One region of the Paenibacillus sp. WLX1005 genome, then DNA from elsewhere that is predicted to be linked to it. Evidence: riboswitches for the same ligand, from Rfam matches in the RefSeq annotation. Region 1 holds a riboswitch; the other holds the start of a gene.

Evidence for each region. A riboswitch is a leader RNA that binds a small molecule or an ion and turns the genes downstream of it on or off. The one in region 1 is predicted to bind thiamine pyrophosphate.
Region 2: linked by a shared signal. The riboswitch ahead of thiC (phosphomethylpyrimidine synthase ThiC) and the one ahead of ACE3MZ_RS01755 (ABC transporter substrate-binding protein) in region 1 are both predicted to bind thiamine pyrophosphate.

Annotation. Positions count from the first base shown of each region.
Region 1 covers NZ_CP176756.1:418,451-421,641, reverse strand. Annotated here, with positions in the region: gene ACE3MZ_RS01770 (Spo0E family sporulation regulatory protein-aspartic acid phosphatase) at 194-388, opposite strand; gene ACE3MZ_RS01765 (pyridoxamine 5'-phosphate oxidase family protein) at 786-1,202, opposite strand; gene ACE3MZ_RS01760 (hypothetical protein) at 1,444-1,581, shown strand; TPP riboswitch at 1,591-1,699, shown strand; gene ACE3MZ_RS01755 (ABC transporter substrate-binding protein) at 1,790-2,863, shown strand; gene ACE3MZ_RS01750 (MTH1187 family thiamine-binding protein) at 2,983-3,191, shown strand, end outside.
Region 2 covers NZ_CP176756.1:1,855,528-1,858,718, reverse strand. Annotated here, with positions in the region: gene ACE3MZ_RS08015 (M42 family metallopeptidase) at 1-946, shown strand, start outside; TPP riboswitch at 1,004-1,107, shown strand; gene thiC (phosphomethylpyrimidine synthase ThiC) at 1,349-3,121, shown strand.

The DNA of each region.
Region 1 (3,191 bases):
ATCCGGCAATAAACTTGTTTTCGTCCATAAACCGAATGTCCTATCGCGGACTGTCGCATCGTCTGCAATCCTCATCGTTGTAAGCCTTTGATCAACTCGCTGCACTTCAACACAAAAAACGCCGCATCGGCAGATTACCTACCAATCGGCGTTTTGTTACACTGTCCCGCTATCGGGAATCCCGATAACAAGATCAGCAATTTTCATTCCATTTATGAGCTGGCTCCCGGCGTTTGCGATGTTTGTACTGCAAATACGAATCCAGAATGCGATCCAGCTGCTCTGACTGATCGATCACCCGATGATCCCGAATGCCGTGCTCGGCTGCCATCTGATTCAGAATGCGGCGCTCCTGCTCGATTTGCTGTTCAATCTTTTCCAGGTCCAAGGAAAACACCTCCCGTAAAATACCCCTTCCAACGTGCATGCTCTGTCTGATTACGGGCATATTTTCCATCACCATATCCCGCGATTGTATGGTTTGATCTGCGAAAGAATGCTGCTTCATCTATATGTCTTAGTTGTTTACATTAAATTGTTGGTATTATATTGGTTATACCTTACTTTCATGTGACGTTTCAAGTTCCTACAGTACCTATTTTATCCTTATTTTGGAAACAAAAAATGACAAAAAATCCGGTTTGGAATTTTGTATTTCGGGATAGAAATTTACAAAATTCGTCACCGGATTTTACGAATGCCTACTATGACAAGGATTTACCTGTGTAACAAAATACGACAGCAAGGCTGATCGTATCTCTCAGGTGCAACCGCAACCGGCAGGATTAGCCCTGCCAGGTTTGCTTATTGCCGTCCTGATCGGTATATTCGATTGTTTGCGGCTTGATATCCAGTACGACATAATCGGGATCATCCGGTCCAGAGAACCATTGCTTGAAATCGTCTTTCCAGACGCGCTGCTTCAGCTCGGCATCATCAGACACCGTTGCCGTTGCCTGTACTTCGACCACTTCGTTATTGCCGCCTTTTTCGTAACCTAGCAGCAGATAGCAGTTCGGGTTTTGTTCCAATTCTTCAACTTTATGCGTCTTGCGATCCGTTGCCAGATGGATATTCAATCCTTCATTGTAGAGCGCCATATAACGCACTTTTGGCTTGTTATCCTCTACTGTACCAAATGCACAAAATGGATTGTCGGACAGGGCTTTGACGATTGCTTGTTCTTCGATGGATGTACTCATGATCAAGCTCCTTTCGCAATAGGAAGATATAGTATTGGGTGTTCCAGATCCTGCTTCTATCATAGACATGTATCCTGATCGCTCAGGTGTATTCGTCCTATGACAACGGATATACATACGTATGCTCCGTTAATGGTATAAAAAATACTTCATTGCATACATACCCGATGCGGCTGGCAGTGAACCTGTTACAGCCTGTTTCCAGACTGTTTGGTGTGAATGTTACGGTCTGCTTGGTGTTGTGTCAGCGTCTACTTGTTATAACTATCCACTTTATGATTCGAACGGTTCATCCAGCGGTTATGCCGTATATTCTGGCGATGCGCTCGCCGCTGACCTGCTGGACAGTTATGCCCTGCTCGTCTATAATTACAGCTAGAAAAAGCGCATATCTGTCTAGGGGAGCTGGGAAGCCGGCTGAGAGTGTATTCCAACAATACTGACCCTTATACCTGATCTGGATAATGCCAGCGTAGGAAGTGAAGCATGCCATGTATGTCTACTCATATATGCACCTATGTCGTCCCAGTCCGGGGCGCTTTTTTTATATACCAAGCACGATATTCAGAGGGGAGTCTTACCGAAACATGAATACATTACGCAACAAAGCAGGTCTGCTGATTCTGCTGTCTGTGGTATTGCTAATGACTGCCTGCGGACAACGCAGTAGTGATAGTCAGAACAGCACTGGCAGCACCGACAACGGAACTGCATTACAAGATGTGCAGGTCGTGCTGGATTGGACGCCGAACACGAATCATACCGGTCTGTATGTAGCTCAAGAGATGGGATATTATAAGGAAGCTGGTCTGAATGTGAAGATCATTCAGCCCGGTCAAGGCGGCGCAGATACAATGGTCGCTTCCGGTCAGGTGCCGTTTGGCATTAGCTATCAGGAGAGCGTGACGCAGGCGCGTGTACAGGATGTGCCGCTCGTCTCACTGGCAGCAGTCATTCAGCATAATACGTCCGGCTTTGCCGCTCCGGTAGATCGTGGCATCAAGTCTCCCAAAGATATGGAAGGCAAATCATACGGCGCATGGGGTTCACCTGTCGAAGAAGCCGTCATGAAGTCGATCATGGATACGGACGGCGGTGATGTTAGCAAGGTGAAGAGTGTTAATATCGGCGATGCGGACTATTTTACAGCTGTCAAAAAAGGAATTGATTTCGCGTGGATTTTCTACGGCTGGACGGGAATCGAAGCCGAGCTGCGCGGCGAACCGCTCGATATGCTGTACGTCAAAGACTACTCGCCAAATCTCGACTATTACACACCGGTTATCGTAACGAACGAGAATGAGATCAAAAACGATCCCAAACTGGTGAAGGCATTCATGTCCGCCACAGCCAAAGGCTATGCATACGCCATCGCCAATCCCGACAAAGCTGCTGATATTCTGGTCAAAGCCGTTCCCGATCTTGATCCCGAACTGGTCAAAGCAAGCCAGAAATGGTTGTCGCCGCGCTATCAGGATGACGCTGCTCAGTGGGGTCTGCAAAAAGAATCGGTCTGGGCAGGTTACGCCGACTGGATGTACAAGCAGAAACTATTGGAGCAGCCGCTAGATGCAAGCAAGGCGTTTACTAACGACTTCTTACCGTCCGCTTCGGCAACGACCCAAGACACTACGACCACAACAGATACTACAGCAAAATAAATCATCATTTCCGTATACAAGCATCATTGGCGTATACAGGTATTGTAAGTTTGCCATACCTTATCGTCGTATAACAGGTTTCATCATCTCTCATCTTTGCATTCAAGGAGGCAGATTCCATGTCCAAGACACTACTCAGCATTCAGGTCATTCCCAAAACACAGCCCGGCGAGGATTCTTACGATTACGTGGATGCCGCGATTGAAGTCATTCAGTCCTCCGGCGTTCCCTACGAAGTACATCCGCTCGAAACGACGATAGAAGGCGAATTGGAGGAGCTGTTGGATATCGTGCGCCGTATGCACGAAGCACTAGTCGCCAAAGGAAG
Region 2 (3,191 bases), 1.4 Mb from region 1:
AGCAACACTGCACGAGGAAGCACTCAGACTGGGAGTACAGGCGGACTATAACCATAAAGGCGGATTGATTCTGACGCTTGCTGGTCAAGATGATTCACGCACGATTGCATTAAGCGGTCATGTCGATACGCTAGGTGCGATGGTTCGTGCTGTCAAACCGGATGGCAAAATCCGCATGACCATGGTCGGCGGTTTTACGATGAATAGCATTGAAAATGAATACTGTATCATCCATACTCGCAGTGGCAAAACGTACACCGGCACAATCCTCTCTACCGAGCCGTCGGTGCATGTATATGATCACGCGGAAACGTTGAAGCGAACGGAAAATCATATGGAAGTGCGAATCGACGAGGTTGTTGCGTCGAAAGAAGATGTCGACGCACTTGGCATTGCGGTGGGCGATTATATCTCCTTCGACGCGCGTCCGGTAATGACAGATAGCGGATATATCAAATCCCGTCATCTGGATGATAAAGCGAGTGTTGCCGCCATGTTCGGGCTATTGGAATCGGCGCATACTCACCAATGGAAGCCGCGTCATACCGTGAAGTTACTCATTTCCAATTACGAGGAAGTTGGTCATGGCACCGCCTATATTCCGGGCGATATCGACGAGATGATCGCAGTTGATATGGGCTGTATCGGTGATGATCTGTCATGTAAAGAAACGGATGTATCAATCTGTGTCAAAGACAGCTCCGGTCCTTACGATTATGAGATGACTGGCAAGCTTGCTGAGTTGGCACGGCGTGAACAGATTCCGTTTGCGCTCGATGTGTATCCACATTACGGTTCTGATGCTTCTGCCGCACTGCGTGGTGGCAACAATATCCGGGCGGCATTGATCGGTCCGGGCGTACATGCTTCGCACTCTATGGAACGTACACATAGCGATGCCGTTATTAACACTGCACGTCTGCTAGCAGCTTATATTACCGAATAATCACTATCATGGCAAAGGTTGACAGAACGTTTGTCGACCAAGTATAGTGTACAGCGAGACATCCACTAGGGGCGCCCGTATGGGCTGAGATAAAGCGTAGCTTTGGTCCCTTTGAACCTGATCTGGGTTATGCCAGCGTAGGAAAGTGGTGCAATGATGACCGGCTTATTTTGTTTGCCTGTGGTCTTATTTGCCGCTTCCGTTCGCCGGAGGCGGCTTTTTGTCGTGTTCGGTGAATCGAAGAGGACAGTAGGATGGTATATCCAAGCATGGCAAACATGTCGGTTGCGGATTGCAACTGATGTATTGGTTACATACTGTACTGGTTGCCACCCCACCATATTCCCTACTCATCAGTCTACGATGGATGTTATCCACAGTACTGTAGGAGGATTTTTGACTATGCCTATTCTAACAACCCCATTGCCCGGTAGCCGCAAAGTGTATACAATCGGCTCACGTCCCGACATTCAGGTGCCAGAGCGCGAGATCGCCCTTTCACCGAGTGAATTACGCGGTGTGGAAACTGCCAATGCACCGCTACGGGTGTACGATACGAGCGGACCGTACACTGACGAGCATGCAACCATCGATATTCGCCGGGGATTATCTCCACTGCGCGCAGGCTGGATTGCTGAACGCGGTGATTGTGAGCCGGTTGATGCGCGAACAGAGCAGCCAGAGGATAACGGATTCACCAGTCTGGAAAAAGCAGAGCTGCACGGCGCGGAGAAGTTTCCAGACTACGGGCGCCAACCTCTACGTGCTAAAACGGGACATAATGTGACCCAGCTACATTACGCTCGCCGTGGCATCATTACGCCGGAGATGGAGTATATCGCTATTCGCGAAGGGATGACGCCGGAAGTGGTACGTACCGAGATTGCTGCCGGACGCGCAATTATACCTGCGAATGTGAATCATCCTGAGCTGGAGCCGATGATTATCGGTCGCCGGTTTCATGTGAAGATCAATGCCAATATCGGTAATTCGGCAGTTGCTTCCTCTATCGAGCAGGAAGTGGAGAAAATGACATGGGCGACGCGCTGGGGCGCAGATACGATTATGGATCTCTCCACTGGCAAAAATATTCATACGACGCGCGAATGGATTATCCGCAATTCGCCAGTGCCGGTCGGTACAGTGCCGATTTATCAAGCATTGGAAAAGGTCAATGGCAAGGCGGAGGATCTCAGCTGGGAGATGTATCGGGACACACTAATTGAGCAGGCAGAACAGGGTGTGGATTATTTTACGATTCATGCCGGGGTGCTATTACGCTATATTCCGCTCACTGCAAAGCGCGTAACCGGCATCGTCAGTCGCGGCGGATCGATTATGGCAGCGTGGTGTCTGGCGCATCATCGGGAGAACTTTCTGTATACGCATTTTGCAGATATTTGCGAGATTATGAAGGCGTACGATATTAGCTTTTCGCTGGGAGATGGACTACGTCCGGGTTCTATTGCGGATGCGAATGACGAAGCTCAGTTTGCCGAGTTGGATACGCTAGGTGAGTTGACGCAGATCGCTTGGCAGCATGATGTACAGGTAATGGTTGAAGGTCCGGGGCATGTCCCGATGCAGCTTATTCAGGAAAATATGGATCGCCAGCTGGATGTGTGCAAGGAAGCCCCCTTTTATACACTCGGTCCGCTAACAACAGATATTGCGCCGGGCTACGATCATATTACGAGTGCGATTGGAGCAGCCATGATTGGCTCGATGGGGACGGCGATGCTCTGCTATGTAACGCCAAAGGAGCATCTCGGTCTGCCGAATCGCGAGGATGTCAAAGAAGGCGTCATCACGTACAAAATTGCTGCGCACGCCGCCGATCTCGCCAAAGGTCATCCGCGCGCCCGTTATCGGGATGATGCACTGTCCCGGGCGCGGTTTGAATTCCGCTGGCGCGATCAGTTTCATCTATCACTCGATCCTGAACGAGCGATGAGTTATCACGATGAGACACTGCCCGCCGAAGGTGCCAAATCAGCACATTTCTGCTCCATGTGCGGTCCGAAATTTTGCAGTATGAAGATTACGCAGGATATTCGCGATCTGGCAGAACGGGACGGAATTGCGCCGGAAGAAGCGATTGAGTCAGGTATGGAGCAGATGGCGGAAACGTATCGCACGCGGCAAGGCTCGACGAACAGTGTATATGGTGGATAGGCTTGTGTAGACTACATGCTTGGTACTGATATAGCAGAAGCTGAAGATGTTGATCCGGTAGTGTGTACGA